DNA from 2 places in the Streptomyces sp. NBC_01497 genome. Region 2 is predicted to be linked to the other one. Evidence: riboswitches for the same ligand, from Rfam matches in the RefSeq annotation. Region 2 holds a riboswitch; the other holds the start of a gene.
The links. Region 2 has a riboswitch for glycine ahead of gcvP (aminomethyl-transferring glycine dehydrogenase). Riboswitches for the same ligand answer to the same signal wherever they lie in the genome.

Region 1: linked by a shared signal. The riboswitch ahead of gcvT (glycine cleavage system aminomethyltransferase GcvT) and the one ahead of gcvP (aminomethyl-transferring glycine dehydrogenase) in region 2 are both predicted to bind glycine.

What each region holds. Positions count from the first base shown of each region.
Region 1 covers NZ_CP109427.1:2,360,843-2,371,669, forward strand. The annotation lists gene OG310_RS09995 (ABC transporter ATP-binding protein) at 1-164, opposite strand, end outside; gene OG310_RS10000 (ABC transporter permease) at 161-1,171, opposite strand; gene OG310_RS10005 (ABC transporter substrate-binding protein) at 1,290-3,047, opposite strand; gene OG310_RS10010 (ABC transporter permease) at 3,092-4,090, opposite strand; gene OG310_RS10015 (enhanced serine sensitivity protein SseB C-terminal domain-containing protein) at 4,498-5,289, opposite strand; gene OG310_RS10020 (enhanced serine sensitivity protein SseB) at 5,414-6,157, opposite strand; gene OG310_RS10025 (AAA family ATPase) at 6,203-6,949, opposite strand; glycine riboswitch at 7,388-7,488, shown strand; glycine riboswitch at 7,489-7,599, shown strand; gene gcvT (glycine cleavage system aminomethyltransferase GcvT) at 7,632-8,747, shown strand; gene gcvH (glycine cleavage system protein GcvH) at 8,848-9,225, shown strand; gene glyA (serine hydroxymethyltransferase) at 9,264-10,526, shown strand; gene OG310_RS10045 (L-serine ammonia-lyase) at 10,703-10,827, shown strand, end outside.
Region 2 covers NZ_CP109427.1:6,947,917-6,958,743, reverse strand. The annotation lists gene gcvP (aminomethyl-transferring glycine dehydrogenase) at 16-2,901, opposite strand; glycine riboswitch at 3,089-3,185, opposite strand; gene OG310_RS29440 (PRC-barrel domain-containing protein) at 3,356-3,766, shown strand; gene OG310_RS29435 (DNA polymerase IV) at 4,227-5,603, opposite strand; gene OG310_RS29430 (MerR family transcriptional regulator) at 5,748-6,314, opposite strand; gene OG310_RS29425 (bifunctional nuclease family protein) at 6,555-7,028, opposite strand; gene ftsR (transcriptional regulator FtsR) at 7,083-7,829, opposite strand; gene OG310_RS29415 (FHA domain-containing protein) at 7,844-8,707, opposite strand; gene OG310_RS29410 (DUF881 domain-containing protein) at 8,856-9,650, opposite strand; gene OG310_RS29405 (small basic family protein) at 9,655-9,987, opposite strand; gene OG310_RS29400 (DUF881 domain-containing protein) at 9,984-10,827, opposite strand, start outside.

The DNA.
Region 1 (10,827 bases), 4.6 Mb from region 2:
GCCTTGAGGTCGAAGCTCACACCGTCGACGGACTTCACGAGGCCGTCGTCGGTGTCGAAGTGGATCTTCAGGTCGCGTACCGAGAGGAACTCCGACTCCCCGGTGGCCGCCACGGCTGGGGCCTTCTCGGCCGTCTGGGCGGCGTCCTTGTGCGTGTCGCTCATGAGAGCCTCACCCGGGGGTCGATCGCGGCGTACACGAGGTCCACCAGCAGATTGCAGACAACGATGAAGAAGGCGGTCAGCAGGGTCACGCCCATGACGATCGGCAGGTCGTTGCCGGTGACGCCCTGGATGGCGTACGCCCCGAGTCCCTGGAAGGAGAACACCGACTCGGTGATGACGGCGCCGCCGAGCAGCAGCGCGAAGTCCATGCCGAAGATGGTGATGAGCGGGGTGAGCGCGGAACGCAGGCCGTGTCTGATGACGACCTTCCGCTCCACCAGGCCCTTGGCGCGCGCGGTCCTGATGTAGTCCTCACTCATGGTCTCCAGCATCCCGGCTCGGGTGAGCCGCGCGTAGAGAGCCGAGTAGAGGAACGCCAGGGAGACCCACGGCAGGATCAGGTTCCAGGCCCACTCACCGGGGTTCTGCGTGAACGGCACGTAGTGCACGTTCCATATCTGGAGCCAGTTGAAGCTGAACAGCGCCAGCAGCACCAGACCGGTGAAGAACATCGGCAGCGAGACACCCATGAGCGAGATGCCCATGGCGAGGCGGTCCCAGATCGAGCCGCGCTTGAGCGCGGACAGGATGCCGGTCGCGACGCCGGTGACCAGCCAGATGACCGCGGCACCGATCGCCAGGGAGAAGGTGATCGGGGCGCGCTGCTCAATCTGCGGCCACACGGCCGTGTGGGTCTTGAAGGAGTATCCGAAGCAGGGCGCGGAGCAGTGCGCCGCGTCGGGACCGAACTTGTAGTCGGCACCGGCCACGAGGCCCTTGATGAAGTGCCAGTACTGCTCGTAGATCGGCTCGTCGAGCCCCAGGTTCTTGATGACGGCCTTGATGACCGAGGGGTCGGGGCTCTTGCCGACGTACTGGGCGGCCATCGACTGGATGGTCTGCCCGGCAGCACGGGGAAGGAGATAGAAGATCGCGAAGGTGACTGCGCTGACCACCAGCAGCAGCAATACCGCGGCGAAGACGCGTCGGATGATGTACGCAGCCACAGCCGTGCGGCGTCGGACCGGCCGGACCGGGTGGGGCCCGGCCGGGCCGACGCCTTCACCTGCCTTTCAGGGAAAGCTTCGGAGCCTCCGGGGAGCGGTGACTCCCCGGAGGGGACTCCTACTTGGTCGAGGTCAGGGTCGTGTAGTCGTACATACCGAGGTACGCGGCGGTCACCTGGACGTTCGCCGCCGACGTCGGACGGTAGAGGAGGTTCTTCTTGTAGAAGAGCGGGACGATCGAGCCCTGCTTCATGATCATCTGGTCGATCTTGCCCCACTCGGCGTTACGCGCGGTGTTGTCGACCGTCGCGATGGCCTTGTCGAACTCGGCGTTGATCGCCGGGTCGTTGAGCTCTTCGAGGTTCGTGCCGCCGGAGGGCTTGATGGCCCGGCCGTCGGAGATCTGGTCGAGGTAGCCGTAGCCGGTCGGCCAGTCGGCACCCCACGCCATCATCATCATTCCGGCGTTGTTCTTGTGGACCCAGTCCGGGACACCGGCGAAGTCCGTGAAGTACTTGCCGCTGGGGAAGGTCTTGATGTTGGCCGTGATACCGACCTTCTTCAGCGACTCCTGCAGCTGGGTCGCGGCCTGGACCTCGTCGGGACGGTCGGAGCGCGCGGTCAGCGTGGTGGAGAAGCCGTTCGGCTTGCCGCACTTGGCCAGGTACTGCTTGGCCTTGGCGACGTCACCCTTGTTGCCGGCGCTCGGGTACAGGTCGAACTTGTTGTACCCGGCGACGGTCGGCGGGATGACGGTCGTGGCCGGAACACCCTTGACCGAGCCACCGACGGCGTCGACCATGCCGGCCTTGTCGGTCGCGTACTGCACGGCGATGCGGCAGTTGACGTTGTCGAACGGCTTGACCTTGTTGTCCAGCGCCAGGAACTGCTCGGCGCCGGCGTACGGGTTGTCCGTCTGCGCCTTCTCCTTGGGGTTGACCAGGAGCTTGGGCTGGGTCTTCGAGGCGACGCCGGTGCCCTGGATGTCGACGGTGGTGTCGTCGTTGATCAGGTGCTCGTCGATCGTCGTCTGGTTGACGTTGTACTTGAGGACGATCTTGTCCGGCTGGGCCTTGCGGATCGGGTCGCTCTTCGGGTCCCACTCGGGGTTTCGCACGAAGGTCGCGCCCGTGCTCTCGTTGAAGGACGAGAACTTGTAGGGGCCGGACGACTGGATCGCCTGCTGGTACGAGGCGCCCTTGTCGAGCTTCTGCTCCACCGGCGCGGTCTGCGAGAACGTCGCCAGGTAGTTCATGTCGGCGAACGGCTTGCTCAGGTGGAAGACGATCGTCGAGGCGTCGGGCGTCTCGATCGACTTCAGGCCGTCGGGCGACTTGTCCTTGTAGGGACCCTTGTAGCCGCCGTCGGCGTCGAGGTACGTCTTGAAGTACGTCGGGCCGTTGGACAGGGCCTCGGGCGCGAAGTTGCTGCGCTCGATGGCGTACTTGACGTCCTTCGACGTGATCTCCGTGCCGTCCTGGAACTTCACACCCTTGCGGATGTGGTATGTCCAGGTCTTGGCGTCGGCGCTGCCGGTGCCGGGGCCCGTCGCGAGGTCGGGCACGACCTGCAGGTTGGCCTTGCCCGGGACGGGCTTGAAGGTCATGAGCGTACGCGCGTAGAGGCGGGAGAAGTTCTGCACCCAGCCGTAGTACGTGTTGCCCGGGTCGAGCGAGTCGGGGGCGTTGGAGATCTCCGCCGTCACCGTCCCGCCCTTCTTGGACGTCGGGTTGGCCACGCCGTTGATCGCCGCGTCGGCCTTGCCGGTACCACCGCTGTTGCTGTTGTCGCTGGAGCCGCCGCCCCCGCAGGCCGAGGCGCCCAGTCCCAGCGCCAGCAGCGCTGAGATGGTCGCGACCGTCTTTCTCTTGTTCATCGTGAGGAGTTCCCCCCCAGTAGTCCGGTGCGGCACGGCCGCTCTTACTTGCCACGGGGGTCGAGTGCGTCGCGCAGCCCGTCCCCCAGCAGATTGAAGGCCAGAACGGTGATGAAGATCGCTACACCGGGGATGACCATGAACATCGGGTCGACCTGGTACAGGTCGGTGGCCTGGTTCAGCATGCCGCCCCAGGAGGACTGCGGCGGTTCGATGCCGACGCCCAGGTAGCTGAGGGATGCCTCGAACAGGATGTTGGTGGGGATGAGCAGGGTCGCGTAGACCAGGATCGGCGCCACCAGGTTGGGCAGCAGCTCCCTGAACAGGATGAACGCGCCTCTGGCACCCAGCGATCGGGCCGCCTCGACGAACTCGCGCTCCCTCAGCGACAGCGTCTGCGCCCGCACGATGCGTCCCATGTACGGCCAGTTGAAGAATCCGATCACGAAGATCAGCACGGCGATCCTGAGGGTCAGACCGCTCAGCCCGAACGCCTTGCCCTGCAGCGTGGCGGAGATGGAGATCGCGAACAGCAGCAGCGGGAAGGCCAGGAACGTGTCCATGACCCGGCTGATGGTGGAGTCCACCCAGCCGCCGTAGAAGCCGGCGACGACACCCATGATCACGCCGATCACCACGGACAGCAGCGTCGCGCCGCCCGCGACCAGCAGCGACACCCAGGAGCCGTCGAGGACCCGGGCCAGGATGTCACGGCCCGTCTGCGGCTCGACGCCGAGCGGGTGGTGCCAGCTGATGCCGCCGAAGCCGCCCTTCGGTGCGAGCAGCACCGGGTCGACCAGGCTCTGGTGGAAGGCGTCGGGGTCGAGGCCGAACACGGACTGGATCGGCTTCGACAGGATGGCGACGAGGACCAGGAGCACCACGATGACACCGCCGGCCATCGCGACCTTGTCCCGCTTGAGGCGGGTCCACGCGATGCGGCCGAGTGAACGCCCCTCGATCTGCTTGCTCCCGGCGCCCGCGAGCACCGCCTCCGGCTGCACGCTCGCAGCAGACTTGGTGGTCTCTATTGGTGCCGTCATTGCGCTGGGGACCCCTCTTCTCGGCCGATGGTGTCCGGCCACGACCGCCGCCATGGCGGAACTACGCCGCTGTGGCGGCCGATTCACTGATCAGCTTCTGATCATCATGATGCATGTGGCCCGTTGCGGTTTCCGGAGCGGGGACCGGTCCGGGCAGCGCGAGGAACGCTCCCGCAGGTTCGGGGCGCTGTGGTCCTTGGACCCTGTGCTGGTGGGAGTCTTCTGCGAGTCCTGGATCACCCGCCAGACCTGACGGGGAATGGTTGCCCAACCGTGATGCATCGCGCAGGGTTCCGTTATGCGGACGCTGGGTACTGCTCAGCGGATCTTTGGGACATCCCCGCCCAGGTCAACAGCGGTGCGGCGCACGGGCGAAGAGGCCCGGACAAACGTCCCTGCGGGGCCGGTCAGTAACGGTGTGCGGGGGGCGGGTAACCGTAGCCGCCGGCGGGAGCCGCGCCCACGTGCGCCTCGCGGTCGTAGAACGCGCGGGTGTTGGCGCGCAGCCACATCGTGACCGGGTCGTGGTCGTCGGACATCGCCACCGTCGAGACCGGCAGTCCCTCGGGCACTACGCTCACCGACTGGCGCATCATCGTCCGCACGGACTCGACCGCCGCCGCTCCCGTCTCGTAGAGATCGAGGCCGACGGCGAGGTACGGGGTGCCGAGCGCGGGCTGCACCCACGCGCGGCGCAGCGATCTGACAGCCGGCGTGCGGTGCGCGTTCTGCGTGAGCAGCGCGTAGAACTGCGGGATCTGCAAGGTCGGTTCGGTGATCCTGAGCGGCCCCGCGGGCATCCGGTCCAGACCAGTGGCGATCCTGCGCAGGTCGGGCCAGGGAATCCCGAGGCCACCGCCGGGGGCGTGCGGGTTGAGCCAGATGCCCCAGCCGTCGGGGTAGAGCGAGCGGGCGATGTCCCGGCCCTGGACGACCTCGTGGGACCGGTTCCAGCCGCTGGCCGCGAGTTCCTGCGCCGAGGTCACGCAGGGCGCGTAACCGTGGCCGTCCACCTGCATGTTGCCGTACTGCGCGGAGGGCGAACCCGGTCCGCCCTGCCACAGCAGCATCCAGACGCTGCCCGCCGTCTCGTCGGCGAGAGCGCGCAGCAGCGCCTCGTAGGCGTCGTAACGGCCCGGTGTCACCTGGCGCAGCATCTGCTCGATGTGCCCGGCCTCCGCGGTGCCTGGCGCGCTCACTTCGCTCCCCGCCCCTCTACCCTCGCCATCAGACCTGCTCCCCCGGGCACGCGGTCCCGGCGCCCCCGTCATCAAACCAGCTTAGGCGGCACCACTGACACAGGCTTGACGGCGGGGCGTGGCGTCAGGCCTGCCCGCGCTGGTAGAAGGGGCGGACCCGGCCGAGCATCCAGTCGGCGACCGGATCGTTCTGCGCCAGGTCCAGCAGCAGCAGGTTGACCTGCCAGGGGACCTCCACGCGGCCGAGTGCCCGGCCCAGCGCGTCGAGGGCCCCGTTGCCGTCCGCGGGCTCCCAGGGCACCAGTTGGACTCCGACGAACAACTGGTACGCGCCCGCCTCGACGGACGCGAGCGCCCGGCGGGCGGTGGCGACCACCCCGGACGCCTCGAACTCGGCGGCGGCCGCGGTCAGGAAGTCCAGCGGCTCGTCCTGCCAGTCCGGCTCGAACAGCCGGACCCTGCCGCCGGCCTCCGGCCCGTCCAGCACGGTGCGTCCCGTACGGCAGAGTTCCGCGACGGCCACGGGCGGCAGCGGCATGCCCACCACGCCCCCGGGGTTGACCACGATGCCCAACTGCGGTGGCAGACCCCGGGCGAGGTCGCGGGCGGGCGCGACGGTGAACGACATGTGGCTGCCGACGCACCGCAGGAACTGCTCCTCCGAGCTGAAGACCGGGACGTAGGCCCCGCCCCCTATCTCGACCGTCGGCAGGTCGAGCCCCTGACTGTCCGGGCCGCCGCCCTCCGGCAACGGCACCCAGACCTCACTGCGGCCGAGTACCTCGACGAGCCGGGCGCCCGCCGTTTCGCTGCCGAGCGAGGCGGCGAGCACCTCTTCGAGTTCGTTGCCCGGCCATGCCGTGTCCACTGTGCTCAGTCCTCCGCCTTGCCCCTACTGGTCCGGGGCAGCACCTTAACGGCCCTGCTCGCCCGTGGGGTGCCCGGTGGGTGGGCCGTCGGCGAACACGATGGCTCCGAGGGTGCCCACCGCCTCCCGGTCCAGGAGCACGGCGGACCGGCAGCCCGGCAGCCGGCCCGACCCGACGTCCGCGAGGAGCCGCGCCACCGCCCTGCGGTGGCGGGCGAAGGCGTACCGGGAGACGGCCCTGCCCCGGGCCCGCTGGCCCGCGCGGGCGACCTCCGGCGGCACGTCGATGAGGACGAGGTGCAGCGCACGCCCGCGCCCGCGCGCCTCGCGGGCCAGCCACCGGCGCACCCAGGTCTGGGTGCCGCAGTCATGGACGACGACGCTGCGCCCGGAGCGCAGCAGCCGCCACAGGCCGGCGTAGTGCGCGAGGCGCACGACGGGCCGGTAGAGGGCGTACGGGAGCAGGGGCAGCCGGCGGGCCCACCGCTCGCGTGCGTCCTGGGAGTCGACGCCGCCGCCGGTGGCCCGGCGGATCAGGGTCGACTTGCCGCTGCCGGGCAGCCCCGAGATCACGACGAGGTCCCCGGTCGCGAAGACGAGCCCGCCGGACGGCGTCCCGGAGCGCCCCCGTAAGTCCCGGACATGGAACGCGTCCCGGACCGGCCGCGGTTCCTGGACGGGGGACCGGTCCCGGACGCCGGACGCCCGGCGTCCTGGCGGCGGTCCCGCCGGGGGGCCGGTCCTCGGGCCGGGGAGCGCGTGGGGCGGGGCCGAGCCCCCCGGCGAGGCGATGGCGTTCCGCGCTGCCCCGCGCTCGGACCTCCCCGCTTCGTCCGGTGCGCCCCTGCCCGTGCCGGGACCGCCGCCCCGTTCATCCCCGCCGGCCGGGCGCCGCGGCCCTTCCCCGGGCTCCCCCGCCCGGCCGTCCTCATCAGTGACCGCCCGGGCCTCCCGATCCCCGCCTGCCGCCCGGCCCTCCTGATACGCCGGCCGGCCCCCGTCCCGCTCCCGCGCCGGCTCGGGTTCCGGCGCCGCGCCCCTGCCCCGTTCCGCCGCCGTCTGGTCCCGCACCGTCATGGCCGCCGCCCCCTGTCACGGTCATCCGCTGTCCCGTCCCGCGGGCACGCCGTGCCCGCGTCCGCAGTCGGTAAAGAAATGGTAATGGCGGCCGAGGTTCCCGTGACAGGGCGCGCATGCGATGATGGCCGCGCCAACTCCATACCGGCCGTTTGAATCCGCGCGGGAGAGTTCCGGACACCTCGGGTGCACCGGACGCCGAAGGAGCAAGTTCCTCCCTTGAATCTCTCAGGCACCGATACCGCGTGGGCGAGGCAGATCTGAAAAGCGGGCCGCCACGCGCGCCCCCACCCAAGGTGCAAATCATGGCCCGTGACTGGGCGGTCATGATGAACCTCTCAGGTTCCGATGACAGATGGGGAGGACCGTCCTCGCCCTTCATCCCTGGGAGCCACCGATGAGCCCGTCACCCCGCCGCACCGCGCTCGACGCCGTGCACCGCGCGCTGGGCGCGACCATGACCGACTTCGCGGGCTGGGACATGCCGCTGCGCTACGGCAGTGAGCGCGAGGAGCACAACGCCGTGCGCACCTCCGCCGGGCTGTTCGACCTCTCCCACATGGGCGAGATCACGCTGACCGGTGCCGGTGCCGCCGCCGCGCTGGACTACGCGCTCGTCGGCAACATCGGCGCGCTGGCCGTGGGCCGCGCCCGCTACACGATGATCTGCCGCGAGGACGGCGGGATCCTCGACGACCTGATCGTCTACCGCCTCGGCGACGAGCACTTCATGGTCGTGGCGAACGCGTCGAACGCCCAGGTCGTGCTGGACGAGCTGAGCGCGCGCGCGGACGGCTTCGACACCGTCGTGCGCGACGACCGCGAGGCGTACGCGCTGCTGGCCGTACAGGGCCCGCGCTCGGCCGCGATCCTGAAGAGTCTGACCGACGCGGACCTCGACGGCCTCAAGTACTACGCGGGCCTGCCCGGCACCGTGGCCGGCGTGAACGCCCTGATCGCGCGTACGGGCTACACCGGCGAGGACGGCTTCGAGCTGTTCGTGGCGCCCGCGCACGCCGAGGGGCTGTGGCAGGCGCTGACCGGGGCGGGCCGGGAGGCCGGCCTCATCCCGTGCGGCCTGTCCTGCCGGGACACGCTGCGCCTTGAGGCGGGCATGCCGCTGTACGGCAACGAGCTGTCCACCGCTCTGACCCCGTACGACGCGGGCCTCGGCCGGGTCGTCAAGTTCGAGAAGGAAGGCGACTTCGTCGGCCGGATGGCGCTGGCCACGGCGGCGGAGCTGGCCGCGGTGAAGGCGCCCCGCAAGCTGGTCGGCCTGATCGCGCGGGGCCGCAGGGTGCCGCGCGCGGGCTACCAGGTCGTCGCCGGGGACGCGGTCGTGGGCGAGGTCACCTCGGGCGCCCCCTCCCCCACCCTGGGCAAGCCGATCGCCATGGCGTACGTGGACACCGCGCACGCGGAGCCCGGCGCCGAGGGCGTCGGGGTCGACATCCGCGGCAACCACGAGCCGTTCGACGTCGTGGCCCTGCCGTTCTACAAGCGCGAGAAGTGATACTCCGTTTCCCACCAGGGCCGCCGCGCACCGCGGCGTTCGTCCACCACCCCACCGGGCCCGTTTCGGCTGCCCGTCCGCGTACAGGAGAATTCAGGACATGAGCAACCCCCAGCAGCTCCGCTACAGCAAGGAGCACGAGTGGCTGACGGCCGTCGAGGACGGCGTGTCGACGGTCGGCATCACGGAGTTCGCGGCGAACGCCCTCGGCGACGTCGTCTACGTCCAGCTCCCCGAGGTCGGGGACACGGTGAGCGCGGGCGAGACCTGCGGCGAGCTGGAGTCCACCAAGTCGGTCAGTGATCTCTACGCGCCGGTCACCGGCGAGGTCACGGCGGTCAACCAGGACGTGGCGGACGACCCGTCACTGGTCAACACGGCGCCCTTCGAGGGCGGCTGGCTCTTCAAGGTCCGCGTCTCCGAGGAGCCCGGGGACCTGCTCTCGGCCGACGAGTACACCGAGTTCGCCGGCAACTGACGCCACTGACGGTAATCGACACCAGGGACTGATCCGCTTTGTCTTCGCTCCTGAACACCCCGCTGCACGAGCTCGACCCGGACGTCGCCGCCGCCGTCGACGCGGAGCTGCACCGCCAGCAGTCGACGCTGGAGATGATCGCCTCGGAGAACTTCGCCCCGGTCGCCGTGATGGAGGCGCAGGGCTCCGTCCTCACCAACAAGTACGCCGAGGGCTACCCGGGCCGCCGTTACTACGGCGGCTGCGAGCACGTCGACGTGATCGAGCAGATCGCCATCGACCGGGTGAAGGCGCTGTTCGGCGCGGAGCACGCGAACGTGCAGCCGCACTCGGGTGCCCAGGCCAACGCGGCGGCGATGTTCGCGCTGCTGAAGCCCGGTGACACGATCATGGGGCTGAACCTCGCGCACGGCGGGCACCTCACCCACGGCATGAAGATCAACTTCTCCGGCAAGCTGTACAACGTGGTGCCCTACCACGTCGACGGCGAGAGCGGTCAGGTCGACATGGCCGAGGTGGAGCGCCTGGCGAAGGAGACCCGCCCGCAGCTGATCGTCGCGGGCTGGTCGGCGTACCCCCGCCAGCTGGACTTCGCCGCGTTCCGGCGGATCGCCGACGAGGTCGGCGCGTACCTGATGGTCGACATGGCGCACTTCGCCGGGCTGGTCGCCGCGGGGCTGCACCCGAACCCCGTGCCGCACGCGCACGTGGTGACGACGACCACCCACAAGACCCTCGGCGGCCCGCGCGGCGGCGTGATCCTCTCGACGGCCGAGCTGGCGAAGAAGATCAACTCCGCGGTCTTCCCCGGCCAGCAGGGCGGGCCGCTGGAGCACGTCATCGCGGGCAAGGCGGTCGCGTTCAAGATCGCCGCGACGGACGAGTTCAAGGAGCGCCAGCAGCGCACGCTGGACGGCGCGCGCATCCTCGCCGAGCGCCTGGGCCGCCCGGACGCCGTCGAGGCGGGCGTCTCGGTCCTGTCCGGTGGTACGGACGTCCACCTGGTCCTCGTCGACCTGCGTGACTCCGCCCTGGACGGGCAGCAGGCAGAGGACCGGCTGCACGAGGTCGGCATCACCGTGAACCGCAACGCGGTGCCGAACGACCCCCGCCCCCCGATGGTCACCTCCGGCCTGCGGATCGGCACCCCGGCGCTCGCCACCCGCGGCTTCACCACCGAGGACTTCACCGAAGTGGCGGATGTCATCGCCGAGGCGCTGAAGCCGTCCTTCGACGGTGCGGCCCTGGGCGCGCGGGTGGCGGCACTGGCCGCGAAGCACCCGCTGTACCCGACGCTGTAGCCGTCGGTCACCGCGGGAGCGCAATTCTGGCATCGGCGGGGCATCGCGGCACACTGGAGTGTGGTGCGCGGTGCCCCGCCGTGCGCCGCGGCACGTCTCGGCCCCGCACCGCCCCACCGGTCGGCGCGGCCCTACCTGGCGGACAACGGAGTCCGCCGACCAGCAAGGAGTTCCACGTGGCCATCTCGGTCTTCGACCTGTTCTCGATCGGCATCGGCCCGTCCAGCTCGCACACGGTCGGCCCGATGCGCGCTGCCCGCATGTTCGCCCGCCGCCTGAAGAACGAGGGGCTGCTCGTCCA
Region 2 (10,827 bases):
GGCCTTCGACGTCCGTCAGTGCTCGTACGCGTCCAGCGGCGGGCAGGAGCAGACCAGGTTGCGGTCCCCGAACGCGCCGTCGATGCGCCGCACCGGCGGCCAGTACTTGTCGGCTACCGAGACCCCGGGCGGAAAGACCGCCACGTCACGGCTGTACGGGTGGGTCCACTCGCCACCGAGTGCGGCGGCGGTGTGCGGCGCGTTGCGCAGCGGGTTGTCGTCGGCGGCCCACTCGCCGGAGCCGACCTTCTCGATCTCGGCACGGATCGCGATCATCGCCTCGCAGAACCGGTCGAGTTCGGTCAGATCCTCGCTCTCCGTCGGCTCGATCATCAGCGTTCCGGCAACCGGGAACGACATGGTCGGCGCGTGGAAGCCGTAGTCGATCAGGCGCTTGGCGATGTCGTCGACCGAGACGCCGGTCGCCTTGGTCAGCGGCCGCAGGTCGACGATGCACTCGTGCGCCACCAGGCCGGCCGGTCCGGTGTACAGCACCGGGAAGTGCGGCTCCAGACGCTTGGCGATGTAGTTCGCCGCGAGCACCGCGACCTGGGTGGCGCGGGCGAGACCCTCGCCGCCCATCAGCCGCACGTACGCCCAGGAGATCGGCAGTATCCCCGCCGAGCCCCAGGGCGCCGCCGAGATCGGGCCGACGCCCGTCTCGGGACCCGCGGCCGGCTGCAGGGGGTGGTTCGGCAGGTACGGAGCGAGGTGCGCGCGCACACCGATCGGGCCGACGCCCGGGCCACCGCCGCCATGCGGGATGCAGAACGTCTTGTGCAGGTTCAGGTGCGACACATCCGAGCCGAAGCGGCCCGGCTTCGCGAGGCCCACCAGCGCGTTGAGGTTGGCGCCGTCCACGTAGACCTGGCCGCCCGCGTCGTGCACGGCCGCGCAGATGTCGCCGATCTGCTCCTCGAAGACACCGTGCGTGGACGGGTAGGTGACCATGAGGACGGCCAGCTCGGAACCGTACCGATCGATCTTCGCGTGCAGGTCGTCGACGTCGACGTCACCGGAGTCGCTGGTCTTCACCACGACGACGTTCATGCCCGCCATCACGGCGCTGGCCGCGTTGGTGCCGTGCGCGGAGGACGGGATCAGGCAGACCGTACGGCCGGTGTCGCCGTTGGCACGGTGGTACGCGCGTACGGCGAGGAGACCCGCGAGTTCGCCCTGCGAACCGGCGTTGGGCTGCAGGGAGACGGCGTCGTAGCCGGTGACCTCGGCGAGGCGCTCCTCCAGCTCACGGATGAGGGTGAGGTAGCCCTGCGCCTGCTCGGCGGGCGCGAACGGGTGCAGCGCGCCGAACTCCGGCCAGGTGACCGGCTCCATCTCGGTGGTGCCGTTCAGCTTCATCGTGCAGGAGCCGAGCGGGATCATGCCGCGGTCGAGCGCGTAGTCCCGGTCGGACAGGCGCCGCAGGTAGCGGAGCATCGACGTCTCGGAACGGTGGCTGTGGAAGACCGGGTGCGTCAGGTAGTCGTCGCTTCGCAGCAGGGACGCGGGCAGCGCCTCGGTCGCGGCCGCGTCGAGCGCCTCGACGTCGCCCTGCACACCGAACGCCGCCCAGACGGCGGTGAGCTGGGCACGCCCCGTGGTCTCGTCGCAGGCGACGGAGACGTGGTCCGCGTCGACCAGGCGCAGGTTGACCCCGCCCTCCCTCGCGGCCGCGACGACCTCGGCGGCCCGGGCCGGCACGCGGAGCGTGAGGGTGTCGAAGTACGCGTCCTCGGTGATCTCCACACCGCCGGCGCTCAGGCCCGCCGCGAGGAGCGTCGCGTACCGGTGGGTGCGCCGCGCGATGTCCCGCAGACCGTCCGGACCGTGGTAGACGGCGTACATGCCGGCCATGACGGCGAGCAGCACCTGCGCGGTGCAGATGTTGCTGGTCGCCTTCTCGCGCCGGATGTGCTGCTCGCGGGTCTGCAGGGCGAGGCGGTACGCCTTGTTGCCGTCGGCGTCCACGGAGACGCCGACCAGCCGGCCCGGCAGGCTGCGGGCGAACTTCTCCCGGACCGCCATGTAACCGGCGTGCGGGCCGCCGAAGCCCATCGGGACGCCGAAGCGCTGGGTGGTGCCCACCGCGATGTCCGCGCCCAGCTCGCCGGGCGGGGTGAGCAGTGTGAGGGCCAGCAGGTCGGCCGCGACGGTGACGATCGCGCCGAGTTCGTGGGCCCGCTCGACGACGGGGCGCAGGTCGCGCACCGCGCCGGAGGCGCCCGGGTACTGCAGCAGCACACCGAAGACACCGCGCTCGGCGACGTCGGCGGGGATGCCGTCCGCGAGGTCCGCGACGACGACCTCGACCCCGGTCGGCTCCGCGCGGGTGCGGATGACCGCGACGGTCTGCGGCAGGGTGTCGGCGTCGACCAGGAAGACGCCCTCCTTGACCTTGCCCACGCGCCGCGCCATCGCCATGGCCTCGGCTGCGGCCGTGCCCTCGTCGAGCAGCGAGGCGCCGGAGGTGGGCAGCCCCGTCAGGTCCGCGACGACGGTCTGGAAGTTCAGCAGGGCCTCCAGGCGGCCCTGCGAGATCTCCGGCTGGTACGGCGTGTACGCGGTGTACCAGGCCGGGTTCTCCATCACGTTGCGCAGGATCACCGGCGGTGTGTAGGTGCCGTAGTAGCCGAGGCCGATCATCGGCGCGAGCACCTGGTTGCGGTCGGCGAGCGAGCGCAGTTCCGCGAGCACCTCCGCCTCGGTGCGGGCCTCCGGCAGGTTGAGCGCCTCGGCGCTCTTGATCACGTCGGGGACGGCGGCGGCCGTCAGCTCGTCCAGCGAGCCGTAGCCGACCTGGGCGAGCATCTTGGCCTGCGCCGCCGCGTCGGGTCCGATGTGGCGGTGCTCGAAGGGAATGCCGCGCTCCAGCTGTGCGAGCGTCATGCGGTGGGCGGTCATGTGCGGAGGCCTCCTGGTCGACGCGACCTGCGTGGGGCGTCACTCGGCAATGAGTGCTACCCGGACGGCCTCCCCCTCTGTCATACGACCTGAGAGCTTCACCGGCTCGCGGGCATGTGCCGCGCGCCGGTTTTCACCGTCGGTGAGGGCGGAAGCCGTCGACGTCCGTCCTGCTTTCCAGAGTGACCTCGTCCGCGCGGTACGGGGGCCTGAGAGATTCCGGGGAGGATTTGCTCCTTCGGCGCCTCCGGCGGGCTGCCGGAGGACTCTCCCGCGCGGGGTCAGTAGCCACGGCCAGCCTACCAGCGGAGCCTTGAGGTCCACTTTCCGGCCGCCCCGCCCAGGTCCGCCGCGGGGCCCTGCGGCCCGGAGCCCTGGGGTCCCTACCCAGGAACCCCGAGTGGACGCACACCCCGGAGTGCCCTTTTGTAGTATTTACCACCGGTTGCGACTCATTGGAGGGACCGTGGAGACAGACATCGATCCGCGCAGCCTGATCGGCCGCAAGGCGTTCGACCGCGAGGGGCACAAGATCGGTACGGTCGACGAGGTGTACCTGGACGACGCGACCGGTGTGCCCGAGTGGGCGGCCGTCCGCACGGGCCTGTTCAGCAGGGACGCGTTCGTCCCGCTGGAACCCAGCACCCTGGTCGACGACACCCTCCGGATCCCGTTCGAGCGCTCCCTGATCAAGGACGCGCCGGACTTCGGGGTGGGCCGCCACCTCTCCCCGGAACAGGAGCTCCAGCTCTACCACCACTACGGCCTGGAGATCCCCGCCGCCGAGTCGCCCGAGGACGCGGCGTCGCTCTCCGAGAAGGACCGGGAACGCGACTTCGGCAAGGTCGCGGGCCAGGACGACTGAGCCGGCGCCACCGAACCACCGCCGTCCATCCCGGCCACGACGGACGGCCCCGCCGGCCGTTCGCGGACCGCGCCCGGATCGGGAGCGGCCCGGCGCTCGGACCGGGAACAGCCCGGCGCCCGGATCGGGAGCGGCCCGGCGCTCGGACGGCCCGGCCCTCGGACGGCCCAGGAGCGCTTGCCACCCGCCTGCCCGGCGTTCCGGACCCCCGGGCGTCTTCGCGGGGCCTCAGGGCCTCCACAGAGCCGTCACACGCCTCCTTGCGGGCGCGTCGAGCAGCGGGGGAAGTCCGCTTTCGCGTCCGCGAGCCCCGCAGACCCGGCACAGCCCCCGCCCGACGTCGCGTACGCGGGGAACGCCCCCCGGCCGTCGAGCACCGGGGAAAGCCCCTTCGCGTCCGCGAGCCCCCAGACCCGACAGGGGCGCGCCCGACGTCGCGGACGCGGGGAACGCCCCCGGCCTATGTGTCGTCGGACACCAGCGGCAGCGGGTCCGACGGCTCCAGGTCCGGATCGTCCAGCCAGAAGGTGCGGACGCGGCCCACGGCCGAGCCCGGCTGCTCGAAGCGCACCGTGACGCGCCGCGCCCCGCTCCCCTGCACCCAGCCGGGCCCGTGCACGGCGTGCCGCACGTCGTGACCCGCCGGGAAGCGCCGCTCGGCCCGTGACGTCTCCGGTGCCGGAACAGCGGTCACCGGCAGCGGCACCCGCTCCGGGGCCACGGTCGGCTCGTCGGGCAGCGGGAGCGGCGTCTCCACCGCTCCCGCGGCGGCCTGCGCGAAGAGGTCCTCCTGGGTGAAGTCCGCGAGCGCCGTCACGCCCACCCCCAGCAGCCGGACGCCGCCCGTGGTGTTCACCCCCTCCAGCAGCCGCCCCGCCGCCTCCCGCACCACGCTCACGTCGTCGGTGGGACCGCGCAGCGTCTCCGAGCGCGTCAGCGTCGAGAAGTCGTACCTGCGCACCTTGAGCACCACCGTCCGCCCCGACCTGCCGGCCTCGCGCAGCCTGCGCACGCACCGCTCCGCCAGCCGGTCCACCTCGGCCCGCACCCGGACCCGGTCGTGCAGGTCCACGTCGAAGGTGTCCTCCACGGAGACGGACTTGGCGTCCCGGTCGGAGACCACGGGCCGCTCGTCGAGGCCGAGCGCCATCCGGTACAGCGACAGGCCGTGCGCCCTGCCGACCAGGCGTACGAGTTCGTCCTCGCCCGCCTCCGCGAGGTGCGCGACGGTCGTCATGCCGGCCCGCCGCAGATGGTCACCCGTGGCCGGGCCCACGCCGGGCAGCGTCCGCACGGACATCGGCGCCAGCAGATCGCGCTCGGTGCCCGGCTCTATCAGCACCAGCCCGTCGGGCTTGGCCTCCTCCGAGCCGATCTTCGCGAGCATCTTGGAACCCGCGAGGCCCACGGACCCCCGCAGGCCGGTCACCGCCAGGATGTCGGCACGCAGCCGCTCGCCCGTGGCGCGCGCCGAGGCGCTGTCACTGGCCGTACCGCCGGCTTCCAGATCCACGAAGGCCTCATCCAGACTCAGCGGCTCGACGAGCGGTGAGAGCCGCCCCAGCAGCTCCATCACCTGCCCGCTGATCGTCCGGTACAAGGAGAAGCGCGGCACCAGGTACGCGGCGTTCGGCGCGAGCCGCCTGGCCTGCGCCATCGGCATCGCCGAGTGGACACCGAACCGCCGGGCCTCGTAGGAGGCGGTCGCGACGACCCCGCGCGGCCCCAGGCCGCCGACCACCACGGGCTTGCCCCGCAGGCTCGGCTTGGACGCCTGCTCCACCGAGGCATAGAACGCGTCCATGTCCAGGTGGAGGATCGTCGGCGCGGGTCTCATGACCTCGATGCTGCCGCAGAGGTCTGACAACGGCGCCCTCGCGGGCGCGGAGCGCGTGTCACCCGGCGAGCGTGCCGCCCGGGCCGCCCCGGGAGAGGCCGGCGTCCGCCGGGCCGGAGCCCGGCGGACGCCGTCTCTCGGGGTTCAGACGGCGCGGTCGCGGCGCCTGCGCGCGAGCTCGTCCGCCGGGTTGTTGCCGATCAGCGTCTCACCGGTGTCGACGCGCTCCCCGTGCAGCTGGGAGAGCGCCGCCTCGACGTCCCGCCAGACCACGCCGACGGCGATCCCGAAGACGCCCTGGCCGCACTGGAGCAGCGAGACGACCTCGTCTGGGGACGTGCACTCGTGGACGGTCGCGCCGTCGCACATCAGCGTCATCCGGTCGAGGTCCTGGAAGCCGCGGTCGCGCAGGTGCTGGACGGCGGCCCGGATGTTCTGCAGGGCCACTCCGGTGTCCAGGAACCTCTTGACGATCTTGAGCACCACGACATCGCGGAAGCCGTAGAGCCGCTGCGTGCCGGAGCCGTAGGCGGGCCGCACACTCGGCTCGACGAGCCCCGTACGCGCCCAGTAGTCCAATTGGCGGTAAGTGATTCCCGCCGCCGCACAGGCCGTAGGTCCCCGGTACCCGACACTCTCGTGGGTGGGATCGACCGAACTGCCGTGAAGCCGGTACGCACTCGCCGTCGTACCGTCGCCGCTGCTTCTCACGCCGACCTCCGTCCTTGACCTGCCTTCACGACGGTAGGCAGTCACCAGGGGTGCGTCAACGATCGCCGCACTCGCCACGCCGAGTGATAATCACCCTGAGGGTGGTTTAGCGTGCCCGATTACCGGGAAAGGCTGCTCGAATCGCCTGAGCCAGAGCATGCTAGCGGGTGCGGCACCGCCGGACGTCAGGGCATCGAAGGCCGGGCGGCCGACCCGGCCGCCCGGCCCCGATCTCCGGTCTCACTGGCTGTTCGTCCCGAAATCCTCCGGCGAGATCTGGTCGAGGAACTCGCGGAATTTCTCCACTTCGTCCTCCTGCTCGTCGGGGATCGCGATTCCGGCGTCGTCGAGTACTCCGTCGCTGCCGTAGATCGGCGTTCCCGTGCGCAGGGCGAGCGCTATGGCGTCGGACGGCCGTGCGCTCACCTCGACTCCACTGGCGAAGACCAGCTCCGCGTAGAAGACCCCTTCGCGGAGATCCGTGATGCGTACTTCCGTGAGCTCCTGGCCCACCGCTTCAAGGACATCCTTGAAAAGGTCGTGCGTCAGCGGTCTTGCCGGTGCCATGCCCTGCTGAGCGAAGGCGATGGCGGTTGCCTCCCCAGGTCCGATCCAGATGGGGAGGTACCGATCGCCTCCCACTTCGCGCAGGAGCACGATCGGCTGGTTGGAGGGCATTTCCACCCGGACACCCACAACGTCGAGCTCGTTCACACAGCAACCCTAGGACGTGCCCGGCAGGTTTGGGTAGTCGGGGCACCGTCGTGCTCAGTGGAGTCGGCCACCCAGGGCCGTACGCACGAGCGCCGCGTGCAGCCGTACGGACAGCCCCGCGAGCTCTCTTGTGGTCGCCTCCGCATGGGCCCTGGTCTGCGGGTTACGGTGCCTGCGCAGCGGCGCGACGACCTGTTCGACCAGCCCGGCCTCCCGCTCGGCAGCCGCTTTCATCACCCGCAGATGGCGTGGTTCCAGACCGAAACGGCCGAGATCCGCCACCAGCCTGGCCACGGTGACGGCGTCCGCGTCGTAGCTGCCGTCCTCCAGCGCGGCGATCAGGCCGTACGACTCCCACTCGGCAAGCTCGTCCTCGCCCACCTCCAGCGCGGCGAGCAGCTCCGCGCGCCCCAGCCGGGCGGCTGTCGGCTGGTCGTCGGCGGGGTCCTCCGGGACCGGCCAGACGTCCCTGCGGTCGCGCTGGGGGCCCGGCAGCGCCACCTGCTCGCCACGGGCCAGCGCCTCCAGATGCTCCTTGATGACCTTCAGGGGAAGATAGTGGTCACGCTGCATGCGCAGCACCAGCCCGAGCCGCTCCACGTCCTCGGGGCTGAACTTGCGATAGCCCGACGGCGTCCTGCGCGGCTCCACCAGGCCCTCCGCCTCAAGGAAGCGGATCTTCGAGATGGTGACCTCGGGGAACTCGTCGCGCAGCCGCCCGAGCACCGCCCCGATGCTCACCAGCGGATCCGCCGCCGGGGCGGTGCCGCGTTCGGCACCGCCCTTCGGGGTAAGCAACATGGACTCTCCGGGGGTCACACGCCCCGCTGGCTCGCGTAGAAGACCAGTCGGTACTTGCCGATCTGGACCTCGTCGCCGTTCGCCAGCAGGACCGAGTCGATCCGCTCACGATTGACGTAGGTGCCGTTGAGGCTGCCCACATCGGAGACGGTGAACAGGCCGTCCGTACCCCTGCGGAACTCCACATGGCGTCGTGAGACCGTCACGTCGTCCAGGAAGATGTCGCTCTGCGGGTGGCGGCCGGCCGTCGTCAGCTCGCCGTCCAGCAGGAAGCGGCTGCCCGAGTTGGGCCCCCTGCGCACGATGAGCAGCGCGGAGCCGAACGGCAGCGCCTCGACGGCGGCCTGCGCCTCCGGACTCAGCGTCGGCAGCTGCGTCTGACCCGTGGTCTCCGGGTCGTACGCCTCCAGGCCGGAGATCGAGATCGTCGACGTCGTCTCCGCGGCTCGCTCGCTCGGCACACCCGCCCGCAGCGGCGCGCCGCAGTTCGAGCAGAAGCGGCTGGCCTCGGCGTTGCGATGACCACATCTCGTGCATACCAGGGCCGACATGCCGGGGTCCTCCTGCCGTGGCTGCCCCGCCCGTGGGTCGGTCGCGAACGAGGCCGTGGGAAAGTCTCCACTCGTACTTGAGGCTGACGGTTCCCCGAAACCTATGCGGCCTTGCCCGGCAGGGTCAACAGACGACGCGCCGGGTCCCTGGCCGCCGACCTGGTCGCGGAAGAGCGGGCGCTCACCGCCCTGCTCCTCGCTCTGCCCCTGGCGCGCGGCACGATGACGGGCGTTGCCGCCCTCCTCGCGGGACCTCTTGCCGAACAACTTCGCAAACCAATTCACGGGCGATTCCCCTTGACCGAAACAGACCCGCCCGTGGGGCAGGACGACATATCACTGAACACGCCTGCCGACCCGGACATCTTGACAGCGTCCGTACGCACCGAACAGTTTCCACCACACATCACGCCGATCGTGCGTCGACCCCCCGCAACCTCTTGCCCGGGCAGCACCGGCGCCATGCACCCCCGCGTCACGGCGAGGACGACCGAGCGTAACCAGGCTGCTTCGCCGGTCGCAAGGCGTTCACGACGACCTTCCCGGAGCCGGTCACCGTGGCCGTGGCCTGCTCCTTCTCCAGTGTCTGCACCACTCCGCCCGGGATGTTGAGCGCCGGCTGCAGATCCTGGGGCCGGCCGATCACGGTGAAACGGTACGGCGGGGCGACCGCCTTGCCGTCCACCTCGACGTCGTCCCCCGTTCCCGTGAAGTCGGTGTCCGCGACCACGCGGACCCCGTTCAGCTGGATCGCCTCGGCGCCCGCGGCCCGCAGTTCCTGGACCGTGTCGAGCAGCATGTCGGCCTCCACCGAGTGCCGTGCGTCCCGCACGGTCAGGGTGATCCCCGGACCCTCGGCCGCCGTCGTGCCGGCGAGGATACCGAGTTGCTGCTCCTTCTCACGCGTCTGCTTGCGGGCCTCCTCCGCCTGGTCCGAACTGTTCTCAAGACCCGTCCGCTGGTCCACGAGATCCTGCTTCTCGTCCTCAAGACGCTGTGTGCGGTTGTCCAGTTCATCGAGGATACGGACAAGATCCTCCTGACGGGCACCGCGCAGCGCACTGGTGTCGTTGTGCGACCTGACCTGGACGGCCAGTCCGAGGCCGAGGACGAACAGCAACACCGCCACCGTCAGTTGGGCGCGGGTCAGGCGCGGCGGCCACAGCCCCGCCGCGAGCCGCTGGCGCCCCGTCGGGCGCGATGTGCCGCCGCCGTCGCCCGTACCGCCCGCCGAAGTGCCCGGATCCCCGGGCGTGTTGTGCGTACTCATGTCGTCACGCCCGGAAGACGTGCCGGCGGATCGCCGCCGCGTTGGAGAAGATCCTGATGCCGAGAACCACGACGACCCCCGTCGACAGCTGTGCGCCGACGCCGAGTTTGTCGCCGAGGAAGACGATGAGCGCGGCCACCACCACGTTCGACAGGAACGACACGACGAAGACCTTGTCGACGAAGATGCCGTCGAGCATGGCCCGCAGGCCGCCGAAGACCGCGTCGAGCGCGGCGACGACGGCAATCGGCAGGTAGGGCTCCACCACCGCCGGTACCTCGGGGCGGACGAACAGTCCCACCACGACTCCCACGACGAGGCCCAGTACGGCGATCACGATGTGCCCTTCCCCATGTTCTGCGTGTTCCCTGCGTTCTCTGCGTTCCCCGGGTACGCCGTGGCCGGTGCACCCCCACCGCCCGTCGCCGCTCCGGACAGCAGCGGCTTCGCGGTCCGTACGATCAGGCTCGGCGCGGCCGGCAGCCGGACGTCGTCCCGCGCGGACAGGGACGTACGGATACCGAAGTCGCCCTTGAGCGACCCCAGATACACGCCGTCCGCACTGCGCCGGAACGCGGACGCCAGCTTGGCGCCGTCCCCCACCGCGAGCACCGTGTACGGCGGCACCAGTGGCCTGTTGTCGACCAGTATGGCGTCACCGGCGGCGCGGATGGCCGAAAGCGCCGTGAGGCGCTGGCCGTTGACCGAGACCGCTTCGGCACCGGACGCCCACAGGCCGTTGACTACACGCTGGAGATCGTGGTCGCGCACCCGGCCCGTGTCGGAGAAGTCGTCGTTCTCCCGCGGGTTGCCGTCCCCACCCGTCTCGGTGTCCTTCGCGTCGTCCACGACGAGCCGCACACCGGGCCCGTGCACCGCGGTGGCACCGGCCAGCAGGGACACCAACTGTCCGCTGTCCCCGCCGTGTTGCTTGAGAGCGGCCTGCTGACGACGGTTGACGTCGCTGCGCAGCCCCTTGACGTCGCGCTCCAGGCCGTCCGCGTGCTTCGTCTCGCTGCCGACCCGGTCGATCAGCTCCTGGCGCTCCTTGGCCACCACGGGCGCCGCGTGCCGCGTCTGCGCCGCACCCAACGTGACCACCAGTGCCGCGAGGACGAGCCCCGCGCCGAGCCACAGTCTCGCCCGCAGCGTGCGCGTCAGGCCGCCCTCCCCCGAC